Regions from separate parts of the Enterovibrio sp. QJM3NY_24 genome, predicted to be linked through region 2. Evidence: predicted binding sites of a transcription regulator. Region 2 holds the regulator's gene; each other region holds the start of a gene.
The links. The regulator PurR, encoded in region 2, represses purine synthesis genes. The targets are predictions, from matches to a motif close to TNANGNAAACGTTTNCNTNA.
Positions count from the first base shown of each region.

Region 1: purL (phosphoribosylformylglycinamidine synthase) is a predicted target of PurR. The motif match lies at 1,943-1,962, and genes of this name have one in related genera.
Region 3: folD (bifunctional methylenetetrahydrofolate dehydrogenase/methenyltetrahydrofolate cyclohydrolase FolD) is a predicted target of PurR. The motif match lies at 2,117-2,136, and genes of this name have one in related genera.
Region 4: AC3CIC_RS05160 (uracil-xanthine permease family protein) is a predicted target of PurR. The motif match lies at 1,639-1,658, and genes of this name have one in related genera.

Region 1 is NZ_CM173519.1:790,234-794,453, forward strand. Features, by position in the region: gene AC3CIC_RS03365 (hypothetical protein) at 15-176, opposite strand; gene mltF (membrane-bound lytic murein transglycosylase MltF) at 286-1,767, opposite strand; gene purL (phosphoribosylformylglycinamidine synthase) at 2,138-4,220, shown strand, end outside.
Region 2 is NZ_CM173519.1:2,056,879-2,061,098, forward strand. Features, by position in the region: gene torA (trimethylamine-N-oxide reductase TorA) at 1-921, shown strand, start outside; gene torD (molecular chaperone TorD) at 1,014-1,661, shown strand; gene purR (HTH-type transcriptional repressor PurR) at 2,141-3,151, shown strand; cyclic di-GMP riboswitch class I at 3,465-3,559, shown strand; gene AC3CIC_RS09025 (TfoX/Sxy family DNA transformation protein) at 3,675-4,220, shown strand, end outside.
Region 3 is NZ_CM173519.1:2,618,533-2,622,752, forward strand. Features, by position in the region: gene AC3CIC_RS11495 (MFS transporter) at 517-1,704, shown strand; gene folD (bifunctional methylenetetrahydrofolate dehydrogenase/methenyltetrahydrofolate cyclohydrolase FolD) at 2,206-3,060, shown strand; gene AC3CIC_RS11505 (nucleotide sugar dehydrogenase) at 3,124-4,220, opposite strand, start outside.
Region 4 is NZ_CM173519.1:1,183,575-1,187,794, forward strand. Features, by position in the region: gene gyrA (DNA topoisomerase (ATP-hydrolyzing) subunit A) at 1-161, shown strand, start outside; gene serC (3-phosphoserine/phosphohydroxythreonine transaminase) at 414-1,496, shown strand; gene AC3CIC_RS05160 (uracil-xanthine permease family protein) at 1,819-3,222, shown strand; gene AC3CIC_RS05165 (ion channel) at 3,417-4,220, shown strand, end outside.

The sequences.
Region 1 (4,220 bases), 1.3 Mb from region 2:
GACACTTTGCCGAATTAGAAACTCTCGTCCATCATGGCAAATTCTCGAATGGCAAAGGTGCGTTGACGCCACAATACTTTTTTCAGGTTAACGTTGCGCATGCGCTTACGTCGGTTTGATGCTGAGCTTGAGTTACGTGCAAAAGTGGACTGCGTTTTTCGTTTGTTAGCAAACATAGTTTCAGTTCCTATTTAGACAAAAACGCAGCCAGTGCTGCGTTTTTGTTGTCTCTGACACCTAGGTTATAACCTGCCATTGTGAACACACTATGACAAGAGGGAGCCCCTATTTGTCATTGGCTTCTTTTGCTGGGCTCTCTTCTGAGACAGGCTCAATCACATCGGTTTGTGTTAATGCTTCCACCTCATCGGGCGAAGTCTCAATATTGATCGTCTGCAATCCATCAAGATTATCCGTAAGATCTGCACCAATTGCCTGCGCTTTATCCTGCTCATAGCCAACAATACTTTGATAATAACGGCGAATGTTTTCAACGTAACTCAAGGCTTCATAACCTCGGGCGTAACCATAACGCGTTTGTTTGTGGTACTGGCGTTTAGCAAGCAATGGTAAGCGCTGTTTCACATCAGCCCATGAATCAGGGTTGCCGCCTTGTGCTTTTGTCAATCGACGCGCATCCATCATGTGGCCAAATCCGATGTTATAGGATGCCAGTGCATACCAGATTTTTTCATTTTCGTTGACGCTGTCAGGTACTCGTTGCAGCATTTTATAGAGATATTCAGCGCCGCCACGAATGCTTTGCTCCGGATCAAGACGGTTTTTCACACCGACTGATTTTGCCGTGGGTAACGTCAGCATCATCATGCCGCGAACACCGGTGGGTGAAACAGCGCGTGGATTCCAGTGTGATTCTTGATAGGACAGTGCAGCCAGCATTCGCCAATCAAACTGATCCGCGTATTTTTTAAATAGCGGCTCCCACTTCGGCAGTTTACTGTCAATAGCGCGCAAAAAGGCGCGAGTATCGACGTAATCAAAACTGTCGACATGGCCAAAGTACTTTTCTTCGAGCGCTGCTAATTCACCGCTTTGTGTTTTTTTGCCGAAGAACTCAATCATCAAAGCGTAAACGCTGTCATCTTGTGATTTCTTCATGAACCAAGCGACGGGTTCGTCTTCTGTCAGCTCCAATGCAACAGTAATAGCGGGGTGAATGCGCTGAATTAACGCAATGTCGACGGAATCAGCAATGGTGAAGTCCAATTGGCCATCAGCCACTTGTTTCAGCAATTCGTCGTCATCGGTGTCTTTAACACTTTCCCAGATCATTTCTGGAAATTCACGTTGTATGGCTTGCAGTGTCAAGGCATGACTGGAATCTTCAACCACGGCAATGCGTGCACCATCTTTGTTCAACTCTGACAGGTTTCGCGGACGCCAGTGACCTTTTTTGTAGACCAATTGCTGGCTGACATAATAGTAAGCAGGACCTGGGCGAAAATGGTCAAGGCGATCTTTGGTAATCGTTAGTCCAGCAGCAATGATATCGACGTCGCCACGCTCTAACGCTGGAAAGAGACCTGAAAGGGTGTAAGCAGGCTGCATTTCCAGTTTCACACCAAGACTTTGTGCGAATTGCGAGGCAAGTTCTAAGTCGAGCCCTGTTGGGCCGTCTGGGCCAATGTAATAGGAAAGTTGGTTGTTCAGTGTCCCTACGCGAAGTACGCCACTGTCACGAATTTTTTCTAGTTCAGTTCTGTCATCGTATTTCCATTCACAACCGGAAAGAAACAGCACTAACATTGTGCCAACAAGCAGTTGATAGATTCGTTTTATAGCATTCGCGTTCAAAAAGTTATGCTCACTCTTTATTGATTACCGACTGTTATATCAAAGGTGGCATCCCGCATAAAGTGAAGCTGGATGGGTACCTTAGTTTAGACGCAGAATAATGACAGTCATCGTCGAGGAAAAAAAGTTGCGCAAACGGTTGCGTCAAGTGTTACGTCGCCCACATTTTTACCCTATAATAGCGCCCCGAACACTAGGAGATACCCTAGCAGCAAGAACAGAAGTGATATCGACGTAGCTTTCCCATTTATGTTACGACATAAAACTCATGGGGTTAGGCCAATATCACTTTAATTCACCGCTAACCGAGAGACGTACGCACATGGAAATTTTGCGTGGTTCCCCCGCTCTGTCCGAATTCCGAGTCAATAAACTGATAGAAAGCTGTCAGGCGAATGACTTGCCTGTGACTGGCCTCTATGCCGAGTATATCCACTTTGCTGATATCAGTACTCCCTTGAGTGCCGATGAGAAGCAAAAGCTGAATCGTCTGCTCACTTATGGGCCAACGATTGCTGAGCACGCGCCTACGGGCACCCTTATTCTTGTAACCCCTCGTCCTGGCACGATTTCTCCTTGGTCTTCAAAAGCGACTGACATCGCGCACAACTGCGGTCTAAATGCGATTAAACGCCTTGAGCGTGGCACGGCCTATTATGTTGAATTGGCATCTGAATTGTCTGTTGACCAACATAAAGTGTTGGCCTGTTTGCTCCATGACCGAATGATGGAAGTGGTATTTGCTGATATGGATGCGGCGTCAGCACTCTTTGCAGCAGCAACGCCAGCACCGATGAAAGCGGTAGATATCCTTTCTGCGGGTCGTGAAGCCTTGGAAGTGGCCAACGTGGAGTTGGGTCTTGCTTTGGCTGACGATGAAATCGATTATTTGGTGGAAAGCTTTACCAAGCTGGGTCGCAACCCTAACGATATCGAACTGATGATGTTTGCTCAGGCAAACTCAGAGCATTGTCGCCATAAAATATTCAATGCTGATTGGACTATTGACGGTGTGGATCAGGACAAGAGCCTGTTCAAGATGATCAAGAACACCTACGAGCATAACAACGACTATGTGTTATCTGCGTACAAAGATAACGCTGCTGTTATGGAAGGCTCAAGCGTAGGACGTTTTTTCCCGAACCCTGAATCACGTCAGTATGATTACCATCAGGAAGCGACACATATTCTGATGAAGGTGGAAACACATAACCACCCAACCGCTATTTCACCTTGGCCTGGCGCAGCGACGGGGTCAGGTGGTGAAATTCGCGATGAAGGCGCTACTGGTATCGGTGGTAAGCCAAAAGCAGGCTTGGTCGGTTTCTCCGTGTCCAACTTGCGTATCCCAGGTTTTGAACAACCTTGGGAAACAGATTTCGGCAAGCCTAGCCGTATCGTGAATGCGTTGGACATTATGCTAGAAGGCCCATTAGGTGGCGCGGCATTTAACAACGAATTTGGTCGTCCTAACCTATTGGGCTATTTCCGCACCTACGAAGAAAAAGTCACCTCGCACAACGGTGAAGAAGTCCGTGGTTACCACAAGCCGATCATGATTGCCGGTGGTATGGGTAACATTCGCGATGGGCATGTTCAGAAAAAAGAAATTCCAGTCGGCGCCAAGCTTATTGTACTTGGTGGCCCCGCCATGAACATTGGTTTGGGTGGTGGTGCAGCGTCTTCAATGGCCTCTGGCCAGTCAGCGGAAGATCTGGATTTTGCTTCTGTGCAGCGTGAAAACCCAGAAATGGAACGTCGTTGTCAGGAAGTGATTGACCGTTGTTGGCAGTTGGGTGACGACAACCCAATTGCGTTTATCCATGATGTGGGTGCGGGCGGTATTTCTAATGCCTTGCCTGAGCTTGTGGATGATGGCGAGCGTGGTGGTAAATTCCAATTGCGTAACGTGCCAAACGACGAGCCGGGCATGAGCCCGTTAGAAATTTGGTGTAACGAATCACAAGAACGTTATGTGATGGCGATAGCGCCAGAAAACATGGGCGTATTTGATGCGATTTGTCAGCGTGAACGTGCGCCATATGCGGTTGTCGGTGAAGCCACCGAAGCGCGTCATCTTGAGCTGGAAGACAGCCATTTCGATAATACGCCAATTGATATGCCGTTGGATGTGTTGCTGGGCAAACCCCCTAAAATGCACCGTGACGTGCAAACACAAAAAGTGGAAGGCAAAGCGATTGAACGTGCAGGCATCTCTGTCGAAGAAGCGTCACAGCGCGTACTGCGCTTGCCTTCGGTTGCAGAGAAAACCTTCCTGATCACCATTGGTGATCGCACGGTCACAGGTTTGGTTGCACGTGACCAGATGGTTGGCCCATGGCAGGTACCTGTGGCGAACTGTGCTGTCACGGCAGCAAGTTACGACACCTACCATGGTGAAGCCA
Region 2 (4,220 bases):
CACTCGAACAAAGGCATTATTGCGATGAAACAAATCGTAGAGCCAATGTTTGAAGCGAAAGACGATTTCGATATCTTCCGCGAGCTGTGCACCCGTTTTGATCGCGAAGAAGCGTTCACCGGTGGCAAAACCAAAATGGAATGGATCGAAGAGATCTATAACGGTGCACGTCTGCAAGGCCGTGGTATTGGCGTTCGCATGCCAAACTTCGTTAAATTCTGGGAAGAAGAACAATTTATTGCCTTCCCTCAAGGTACCGAGTGGGTTCGTCACCAAGCATTCCGTAATGAACCTGATCTTGAGCCACTGGGCACAGCATCAGGTCTGATCGAGATCTACTGTAAGACAATCGCAGACATGGGTTACGACGACTGTCAGGGTCACCCTATGTGGTTCGAAAAAGTAGAGCGTAGCCATGGCGGTCCTAAGTCAAAGCGCTACCCGCTGCACATGCAAAGCTGTCACCCTAACTACCGTCTGCACTCGCAATTGTGTTCGTCAGACGCGTTCCGTGACACTTACGCAGTCGCGGGTCGTGAGCCTTGCTACATCAACGCTGCTGACGCAAAAGCACGTGGCATTGTTTCTGGTGATGTGGTTCGTGTATTCAACGAACGTGGTCAGGTCCTTGCGGGCGCAGTCGTGACTGACGACTATAAAGCTGGCGTATGTCGTATTGAAGAAGGTGCTTGGTATGCGCCACTTGAAGGCGGCAAGCCGGGTACACTTTGTACTTACGGCGATCCAAACGTACTGACTGTAGACATCGGCACCTCTAAGTTAGCGCAAGCAACCTCTGCGCATACAGCACTGGTTGAGATTGAGAAGTACACTGGTGAAGCACCTGCAGTAACAGGCTTCAACGGCCCAATCAACGTTGACGGCGTTAACCCACTGTTCCCGGCGATGGATATCGCATAAGAGACAGTATGAAGAAAAGGGCAGCTTAGCTGCCCTTTTTTGCTCTATGTTAGATAGACTTAAAGTGCTTTTTTTCAACTAACGGAATGACAATGCAAGAATTTATTGCCATTAACGAACAACGTGCAGAATTTTACTGGTGGATGTCTTCCCTTTTCGCCAGTGAATTAACGCAAGATGATTTGAATAATTACCACGGCAGCAACATGGATAACTATTTTTCCGCGTTAGCCATGACCGAGGAATTGAAAGCACCGATCGTTGAATTTCGCAACGCGCTTGCCGCGCTAAAGCTCCGCGAAGATGCACAACTCGAGCTAGCCGCTGATTTCTGTGGTTTATTCCTCAGTACACCAAAAACAGGCGCATTGCCTTATGCGTCTATTTATATTGGTGAAACCGGTCTGTTGAACGATAAGCCCGCGCAAGAGATGGGTCAATGGATGGAAAAGTACGGCATTGCTCAACGTAAAGATTTCAATGAACCGTTTGACCATCTTGCGGTTGTGCTTGATTTCATAGGGAACTTGGTCATTCTTGCCAACAAGGAAACCGAAGAAGACCAACAAGAATCCATGATGCAAGAACAGCAAATATTTTTGGAAACCATGGTCATGCCGTGGCTAGGTAGTTTCCAAAAATCGCTAAACCAGTTTGATCAATTCGGTTTTTATAAAGCCGCTGGTGCATTGCTCACTGCATTTATCACACTGGATCTTTTGTTCCTTAAAGGCGAATAAAAAGGTGCCTATCTATACCCAAACAAATTCTCGCTAAACAAGCATTTTGAAGTGTTTGGTTATGATAAATGAAGCCGGGCAAGCCCGGTTTTTTCTTTTTTTGAGCTTGGAAAACAGAAAAAACCCGCTATTTCGCAAGCTTGATACGCATCAAGCTTACGCGAGTCGCTTCAATTGAATAATTGCGGGCGCGGTCATGAGCCAGTAAACTGTGAACGCAAGCGATTGGCATTGAGAAATTTCTGTAACATTACAAACGCCTCGTCATAGTGCCGCCGCAGCGTTCCCCCCTTCTCCCACACTTGATGGAAAGCAAGTTGCTGGCAGTGTCGATGAAACCTCGACGACAAGGGGATGAGAGTCCGTCTCTCCGCCTATAGAAAGAACGAATCCATTACGCCGCTTAGCATAGCGGCGTAAACATGTTGAGCAGCCACTATTTCTCAAGCTGCTAATGAAAACGATAAGAAGATTACCCAATGGCAACAATTAAAGATGTCGCACGCATGGCTGGTGTATCTACGACAACCGTTTCACACGTGATCAATAAAACACGCTTTGTCGCAGAAAACACAACCAAGAAAGTATGGGCCGCAGTCGACGACTTAAACTATGCACCGAGTGCAGTTGCGCGCAGCTTGAAATGTAACTCAACGCGCACGATTGGCATGCTGGTCACCAAATCTACCAATCCGTTCTTTGCGGAAGTTGTACATGGGGTAGAAGAATACTGCTACAAAGAAGGCTACACGCTTATCTTGTGTAACACCGAAGGTAACTTAGCGAAGCAACGCGACTACCTGCGCATGTTGGCAGAAAAACGCGTAGATGGCCTGTTGGTGATGTGTTCTGACTTGAATGAAGAACTTCTTATTCTATTAGAGAAAAAGAAAGATCTGCCGATGGTTGTGATGGATTGGGGCACGCAACATGTCAACACCGACTGCATTCAAGACAATGCCGAACTCGGTGGCTATATCGCGACCAAGTACTTTGTAGACAACGGCCATACCAAAATCGGCTGTATTTCAGGTCAGTTAGATAAACTCACCTGTCAGACGCGCTTGGCAGGCTTTAGAACTGCGTTGGCAGAAGCTGGCATTGAAGAAAATCCGAACTGGATTGTAGAAGCCGATTTTGAGTGTGACTCCGCAGTTGAAGCGGCAAAAGCATTATTGGCCCAAGAAGACCGCCCAACGGCTGTTTTTTGCTTTAATGACATCATGGCACTGGCTGCAATCAGTACCTTCCGTCAGGCCGGGTTAGACATTCCTAACGACATTTCTGTTATTGGCTACGATAACATTGATCTAGCCGCATTTTTCTCACCACCGTTGACGACAATTCATCAGCCGAAAAATCGACTGGGTAAAACTGCAATCAAACTGTTATTGGAACGTCTCGCCAATAAAGAGAACGAACAGCAGATTTTTGTTATGCAACCAGAGCTCATCATTCGCAGTTCGGTGAAAAATATCAACGCCGAGTAAAATACGCGCTCTCGCGGTACTTCTCTAAAAGCCCGACCACTTTTTGCGGTTGGGCTTTTTTTATTAACTGGCAAGTTTTCCGACTGACTCAACCTCATTATTGCGACTCACCTCTTAAAGGGTAAATTGCCTAGTTTTCTAGTGCTACCCTTAAACCCAGCTATAAAGTAGTCATCTTGGTCAAAAATACTTCAATTACAAAGACAACCGGATATTATCAATCACATCAATAAGATTCTATCTGAACCAAGATCACACTTTATGAGACCAGCAATAACGACAAAATGATGCGATTCAGTTAAGCTAAAACCCGTCAAGAAAAAGGCAAACCATCGCGAAAGCGTGGGACGCAAAGCTTCCGGCCTCACAACACTGATTTTATGTGTTGGTGGTAGCGGAGCTACCGATGACGTTAGCATTCACATACCGGATATTTCTGGTTCGTTGACAATTCTCTGAATTAGCTTTGCTACGTTGCTCCTTGACCATTCATCCAGGAACGTATTGATTGAGAATTAGTCACATGGATAAACCAACGCTAAAAAACACACTGAAGTTCTTCGAATGCCTTGGCAAAATCAAATCCCGCTCTATGTTTGGTGGGTTTGGTGTATTTTGCGATGAGACGATGTTCGCACTGGTTGTTAATGATCAGCTTCACCTTCGTGCTGGTCAAACGAATGAAGCTGAATTCAAACATCTGGCGATGAGCCCTTACGTCTACAAAAAACGCGGCTTCCCTGTTGTGACTAAATACTATGCTGTGCCTGAAAATTGGTGGGTAAAATCTGACGAGTTAATGGCCTATGCCACGACAGCACTCACCATTGCCAGAGACGATCAGCAAGAAAAAAAGACGGCGGCGCCAACGCGTATCAAAGATCTGCCAAACTTGCGACTCGCCACAGAGCGAATGCTAAAAAAAGCAGGTATCGATTCTGTCGAACAGTTGCAAACACAGGGCGCCGTGAGAGCTTATCGAGCTTTGCAGAAATCACACCAAGACACGCTTAGCCTTGAGCTACTTTGGGCACTGGAAGGCGCGATAGAAGGTAAACACTGGTCAGTG
Region 3 (4,220 bases), 560 kb from region 2:
TGATATCAAATGCCTAATAAACAAGCATAGTCACTGCTAATTCTATTCAAACCACACCATTACACGACCCAATCATGTCCACAATGCCTCAAGACAGAAAAATCCAAGGCGTCACATTCGCTCCAGCTCCCGTCAGCATTCATCGTTTAGCTAACGACAGAATCAAACGCGATCATCGCTTTAGACGATGCCCAACAAGCGCTCTTCATTGTGCGGATCCGTCCTCTTTGTTTTAGTTGGGATAAATAACGTGGAATCTACATTGTCAGTTGCATGCCAACGCGTGCATAAAAATGGGAAAACGCGAGCAGGAAACCGGAAATACCTGACTCGCAGGCCCAATCGTATGCAGAATTTTGAATAGTCATGACGATAAATAAAATCGATTAACACGAACAGTTTATCTCACTTTACGTTTTAGACTGGCGAAATAATAATCACGCCAACAAACATAGAAAACCTGCTCACTTTGAGCAGGTTTTTTTCATTTTAAGTCATTACGATAGAGAAAACGCATTGCAACAGACCCTCGAAATACGGACTGAAGGTAACAGCCCACTCGTGCCTGTTATTAGCCTGAGCCTATTTGCCGTCGCTTCAGGTTTCCTGATGAGCCTGATCCCGCTTGCGCTGAGTGCAAGAGGGATGTCGGTCGATCTCGCCTCTTGGCTTGCAAGTGTGTTTTACGCTGGCCTGTTGGGCGGCGCACTCATTAGTGCACGTATCGTGGGTAAGTTTGGTCACCGCAATGCGCTAGTTGCATTCTTAATTGCTATCGTGGCGACAGTCGGCATGATGGCCACTATTGCCTCACCTGCTGTTTGGCTCGTCTCACGATTTCTCGCAGGCATTGCCGTTGCCGGCGTTTTCGTGGTGATCGAATCATGGCTATTGATGGCTGATACTGAAAAAGCACGTGCAAAGCGCCTAGGTCTTTATATGGCGTCTCTGTATGGCGGTTCGGCGTTAGGTCAACTGGGCATTGGTTTCTTTGGCACCGAAGGCGCGATGCCATTAATGGTCGTTGCCACCCTGTTCTCTGCTGCCATGCTGCCACCGCTGATTTTCAAAAAAGGTCAGCCAAAAATCGTTGAACATTCGAGCATCAAGCTACGTGAAATGCGAGATTTACCCTCAGCTGCCTACATTGGCTGCATTGTGTCAGGCTTGGTGTTGGGTTCTATCTACGGGTTATTGCCGCTCGATCTAGAGCAACACTACAGCCACAACCAGGTGGGCATGTTGATGGCTATCGTGATCTTGGGTGGCATGGCAGTACAGCCACTTGTGAGCTGGCTAAATTCACGCGTAGAAAAAGCACTGTTAATGGCCATGTTTTGCTTTGCTGGCCTCCTGGCTATCGCGATGATTGAAATCGCGACCGTGGATGCTGGCTTAATGGCGGGATTATTTCTACTCGGCGCAGCAGCATTTGCACTCTACCCGGTCGCCATTACCCTTGCATGCCGAAAAGTGAGTGAGTCGAAAATTGTGGCAGCAGCAGAGTTGATGCTACTCAGCTACAGCGTAGGCTCCGTGATTGGCCCCGTATTGGCAGGCAAAGCAATGAACACAGAAAGCGGTTTGATGTTCTATTTCGCTATTTGTTTCGCTGCTACTCTCATTTACATGCTGGTATCCACCAAGCGCAACCGCCGTCGTGGTGCGAATGGTGTCGATGACGTGATGCCGGTAGATTTGTAATTGGGTTCTAGGGTTCTAGGGTCGTCAGGATTTGGCTGATGCTTGGCAAATCAAATAAAAAGCAGGTCTGTATTTATAGACCTGCTTTTTTATGCTGTTTTTACCTTCAAACGCATAGACACATATAACCCAGGTTATACCGAGTGACTGGCGGCTTATTCTGGCATTTACTGGGTCATTACGACCAAAAACCTCTCAAGTTTCTGCCTAACGTCTTCGTTTTAAATCACATAACATGCGTTATCGACAAAAAGTATAATTTCACACTTGAAATGCTTCGATTAATCACAGCACCCCGCAAATAACACAAACAAAAAGCCGCTTCGCCATGGATATGCTCACCGCGAACTTAACCTCACCCGCATCTGAACCACTTATTGACGCTTCTGGGACAGGAAAAATAAAGTGAGCGTAGCGCAAACGTTTGCGCTATAGCCATGTCACATTTTTTTTGTCAAAATACGGCCTCTTTCCCGTCTGTATCTTTGCCAAAGGAAAATCATGGCCGCTCAAATTATTGATGGAAAAATCATTTCTCAAACTGTTCGACAAGAAGTTGCCGCGCGCGTCGAAGCAAGAAAGGCTGCGGGCCTGCGAGCGCCAGGATTGGCTGTTGTTCTCGTCGGTGATGATGCCGCGTCACAGGTCTATGTCGGCAGCAAGCGTCGCGTTTGTGAAGAAGTGGGTTTTATCTCTAAGTCTTACGATCTCCCATCAAGCACGCCCGAAGCCGATTTGCTGGCATTGATTGATACGCTAAATGCAGACGACGAAATCGACGGCATTCTGGTTCAATTGCCTCTTCCGGCGCAAATGGATGCAACTAACGTACTTGAGCGTATTCACCCAGAGAAAGACGTGGATGGCTTCCACCCTTACAACGTTGGTCGCCTGTGTCAGCGTATTCCTAAGCTTCGCTCATGCACACCGAAAGGCATTATTACGCTGCTTGATCGCTACAACATCCCGCTTCGTGGTATGCACGCAGTCGTGGTTGGCGCATCAAACATTGTGGGTCGTCCGATGACCATGGAGCTTCTGCTCGCAGGTTGCACCACCACCACATGTCACCGCTTCACCAAAGATCTCGAAGGGCATATTCGCCAAGCCGATCTCGTGGTCGTAGCTGTTGGTAAACCTAATTTTATTCCTGGTGATTGGATCAAACCCGGCGCAGTCGTGATTGATGTGGGCATTAACCGAATGGAAGATGGCAAACTGGTGGGTGACGTGGAATACGATGTCGCCAAAACGAAAGCCAGCCACATTACTCCTGTACCTGGCGGCGTTGGCCCAATGACAGTGGCCACATTGATTGAAAATACGCTACTGGCGTGTGAGCAGTTTCATTCGTAAGCCCTGAAACGGCTTCGCCAAGATCAAACAAAAGCGAGCATTCCTGCTCGCTTCTTTTTGTATTTAATCTGCGCCAAACAAATCTCTTGTGTACACCTTGTCTTCAACATCCAGCAAGGCGTCATCCATACGGTTCGACACAATCACATCGGTGCACTGTTTAAAAGCATCAAGATCGGTGAGCACTTCTGAGTTGAACAATGTTCTCCCCGTGTACACAGGCTCATAAATCACAATCTCAATGCCCTTTGCTTTGATACGTTTCATCACGCCTAAAATGGAAGACGCACGAAAATTGTCCGAGCCTGTTTTCATGATCAAACGATAAATACCCACCACTTTCGGCTTTCTTTTTAATATGGATTCCGCGATGAAGTCTTTACGCGTGCGGTTCGCCTCAACAATCGCCCCAATAATGTTATTGGGTACCGAATTGTAATTCGACAACAACTGCTTGGTATCTTTCGGCAAGCAATATCCACCGTAACCAAACGACGGATTGTTGTAATGGCTTCCAATTCGGGGGTCTAAACACACCCCTTCAATGATCTCTCGAGAATCCAACCCCAAAGCTTCAGCATAAGAATCAAGCTCATTGAAGTAAGCAACACGCATGGCAAGGTAGGTATTTGAAAAAAGCTTAACGGCTTCGGCTTCGCTGGAATGGGTAAACAGAACAGGGATATTCTCGTCTTCTGCACCTTCTAACAACAGGTTTGCAAACAACTCCGCAAACTCTGTTTGCCCACCGATAATGATACGAGAAGGATGCAGGTTGTCATACAGCGCTCGCCCCTCGCGCAAAAACTCCGGTGAAAAAAGCAGGTTTTCTGTCTGATAGTGGGTTTTTGCGGTTTCCGTAAACCCCACTGGTACTGTCGATTTCACCACAATGAGTGCATGAGGATTGCAACACACCACTTCTTGAATGACCGCCTCAACGGAAGACGTATTAAAAAAATTGGTGACAGGATCGTAGTCTGTCGGTGTTGCCACAATCACAATGTCAGCCCACGCATAGGCTTCGTGGTCATCTAACGTGGCGTAAAAGCGTAACTCTTTTTTCGTTAAAAAATGCTCGATGTCTTTATCAATAATCGGCGACACACCATTGTTCAGCATATCGACTTTCTCTTTCACAATATCAACGGCAACCACAT
Region 4 (4,220 bases), 870 kb from region 2:
GTCTCCAACGCATCGATGAGCCAGAAGAAGAACTAATTCTGGATGAAAACGGCGAAGTTGTAGAGCAAGCACCTGCTGAAGCATCAGAAGAAACATCTGACGATGCGACAGTAGAAACACCTACAGACAAGCCTGAAGACGAAGGAACTGAAGAGGAATAATCTTTCCTTTCATCCTCTGTCATAGAAAAACGCAGCTTAGGCTGCGTTTTTTTTATCTTCTTTCTAAAGGACAAAGAAAGTCGAGCATATTTCCCGTTCCAATCCCTTAAAAAAGGTGATAAAACAAAACCAATACGAATTTTTTTTGGCTTTCTTTCTCACCTGATACAGGGCGCTGTCGGCAAAAAAATCATCCGACTCACAGGTCGAAAGTCACTATTAAGCGATTAAACGCAGGAGCATTGATAAATCATGGAAAAGGTACATAACTTCTCAGCGGGTCCCGCGATGTTACCGGAAGCTGTTCTAGCAAAAGTTCAGGCTGAACTGATTGACTGGAACGGCACTGGTTCTTCGGTCATGGAGATCTCTCATCGCAGCAAAGCGTTTCTAGCGGTTGTGGATGAGGCTGAGAAAAACCTCCGTGAATTGCTATCCATCCCAGATAACTATCATGTCCTTTACTGTCAGGGTGGCGCTCGCGCTCAGTTTGCCGCTGTACCGATGAATCTATTGGGCAATAAAACGATTGCTGACTACGTCGATGGAGGCTATTGGGCGACGAGTGCGGTGAAAGAAGCAAAGAAATATTGCACACCAAACGTCGTCAATGTATTGACTGATATTGATGGTAAGCGCGCCGTACAGCCTGCAAAAAATTGGAAGCTGAGCGGTGACGCGGCATTTGTGCATTTTTGCCCGAACGAAACGATAGATGGTATCGAAATTCGCGATCTTCCAGAAACGGACAAACCTATTGTGGCTGATATGTCATCTACGATTTTGTCACGTCCTATCGATGTGTCGAAATACGGTGTCATCTATGCGGGTGCACAGAAAAATATTGGCCCTGCTGGGATCACCTTGGTGATTGTTCGTGACGATTTGTTGGGGCGTGCAAAAGAATTTTTGCCAAACGTACTTAATTACACAACCTTGGTGGAAAAAGACTCCATGTTCAACACACCGCCAACGTTTGGTTGGTATCTGGCGGGTGAAGTCTACAAGTGGCTAAAAGAGCAGGGTGGGCTTGAAGTGATGCAAGCGAAGAATGAAGAAAAAGCCGCATTGCTATACGGCTTCATTGATTCGTCTGACTTCTACGTGAACCAAATTCATGCTGACAACCGTTCATTGATGAATGTGCCATTCCAACTGGTTAACCCAGAACTAGACGACGCATTTCTTACTGAATCTGATGCACTAGGCTTGAAAGCACTAAAGGGACACCGTGATGTCGGTGGCATGCGCGCTTCCATTTACAATGCAATGCCATTGGAAGGTGTTCAAGCGCTGGTTACTTTCATGAAAGAGTTTGAAGCGAAAAACACCTAATATGTTGTTTTCACCGATTGAAGAAACCGCCCAATGTGGCGGTTTTTTTTATTTAAAATATCGCGAGTTGTCTTTCGTTACCATCTGTTTTGTTTGCAACTTGTTAAATGTGCTCACTCTGTAGCCATACAGTTCAACCGCATTGCGCAAACGTTTGCTTTTCATTTTTCGCTGTATAAAATGGCGCGCAAATCACCCCCCCACAACAGCCACTTAGCTACCTGATTGCTCTGAGTAACAGCAATCACAGAACATGTATTCAGGTAACTTCTTCACCCATTCAGCGTGATGAAGTAAGTGCATTTAACGTAGGTAGTACGCAATGAGTCTTTCTTCAAATTCGGATACTGTTCGTCCATCAGAGTTGATTTATCGCCTTGATGATCGCCCGCCCCTTCCGCAGACGCTTTTTGCTGCGCTACAACATTTGCTCGCGATGTTTGTTGCGGTAGTGACCCCTTCATTGATCATTTGTCAGGCTCTGGGCTTACCTGCCAGTGACACGAATACCATTGTCAGTATGTCTCTCTTTGCTTCTGGCCTGGCATCTCTTATTCAAATTCGAACCATTGGGCCATTAGGGTCGGGTTTACTCTCAATTCAGGGAACCAGCTTCAACTTCTTGGGGCCAATTATCGGTGCGGGTCTTGCGATGAAAGCGGGCGGTGCAGATACCGAAACCATGATGGCAGCGATATTTGGTACCATCATGATTGCTTCACTAACGGAAGTATTCCTATCTCGTGTGCTGGAGCATGCTCAACGTGTGATCACGCCATTGGTGTCGGGGATTGTTGTGACACTCATTGGTTTGACGCTGATCCAAGTGGGTCTGACTTCTATGGGGGGCGGCTATGCGGCGATTGAGAACGGTACGTTTGGTGAATTAAAGAATCTATTACTCGCGGGCTCCGTACTCGTGGTCATCGTGTTGCTTAATCGTATCAATAACCCTTATTTACGTATGTCCTCGATTGTTATCGCCATGACCGTGGGGACACTGCTTGCCTATGTGCTCGGTATGATAAATACAGCACCAGCACAAGATATTGAGTGGGTTGCTATCCCTCAGCCGATGCAATATGGCTTGTCGTTCGATTTCACCTTACTTGTGCCTCTTGTGATTGTCTTCTTAGTCACGTCATTGGAAGCCATTGGGGACATTACTGCAACGTCTGAAACCTCAGAGCAACCAGTATCAGGTCCTATCTACATGAAACGCATTAAAGGTGGCGTGTTGGCGGATGGTGTTAACTCTGCTTTGGCTGCGGTTTTGAATAGCTTTCCGAATTCAACGTTTAGTCAAAACAACGGCGTCATTCAATTAACGGGTGTGGCGAGTCGTTACATTGGTTACTTCGTCGCGGGAATGTTGGTCATTCTTGGCTTACTTCCGGGCGTTGCAACTTTGGTTCAATTGATTCCGGAGCCTGTGTTGGGCGGCGCAACGATTGTTATGTTTGGCACGATTGCAGCTTCAGGCATTCGCATTATCTCGCGTTGTGATTTGAACCGCCGAGCTATTCTCATCATGGCACTGTCCTTCTCCATGGGGTTGGGTATTGCGCAAAAACCAGAGATCCTGCAATTCATGCCAGATTGGATCAGAAATATCCTTTCTTCAGGTATGGCGGCGGGTGGCTTGACGGCAATCATTCTGAATCTTGTGCTGCCAATAGAAGACAAGCGCGAAGAAAAACACGAAGAGAGACAAGAAGCGAAATAACACGCTTTGTTAAGAACAGAGGGTAGCGACTACATAGGATCACGGTCGCTACCTTACCTCTTTACCTCTTTACCTCTTACCTCTTTGGATCCTTTTTCTCTTTCGCCCTCCCTCTACGTCACTACCTCTATGAAAAATAACCGTCTCTCACTTTTTCATTTCAGTCTCTATACTGAGAAATTGGAGGTGCCGTTATGTCAAATAGCTCTGAGTCCGCGCACATTGAAGGCGCAGATACTGTTTCCGAATCATCCTCATCAATCGTTAACGACGACATTCAGCAAGCCATTTGCCGATACTGTGATCCCGATGGCGAGAAACATAGTTGCCATGAGCCAGCGGAAGAGTCAGGTTTTTGTTACTGGCATGACGAGAATCTTTCGAAAGAAGTTCCTGGTGTTAAAGAGAAGCTCGAAGCCTATGCCAAAAGCGGCGGCCAGTTGAGAGGTATCATCGTCAAGCGTGGGGACCTTAAAGACGTGAACCTCGTTAGGCATGGCTCAGGTGGTGGTTATGATCTCAGCCATGCTAATTTCTATCGCTCAAACATGACCTGCGCTCACCTTTTCAATGCCAAATTCGATCACGGCAGCTTGATGAAAGCAGACTTACATGACGCCAATATTCACTGCGCCAGCTTTATCAACTGTAACTTGTTGGGTGTGAAGTTAACTGACACCAAAATTGACAACATTAAGATAGGCCACACGCTGCAACAAGAAGCGGAGGGGCGTATCGCAGAAAAGCATCGTGACATGGAAAAAGCGTTAGACCTGTATGAGCAGTCTGAAGAAATATATCGAGATTTACGTAAGGCGTCGGAAGCGAATGGCATTTTCACCATGGCAGGCTATTTCTTACAAAAAGAACTGACGATGCGCCGTTATCAAATGCCTCTATTTTCCACTCAACGAGCCATGTCAAAAACGGTGGATCTTTTTTGCGGCTATGGCGAAAGCCCGATTCGGGTTGTTTTTTTCTCACTTGCGCTCATCGTC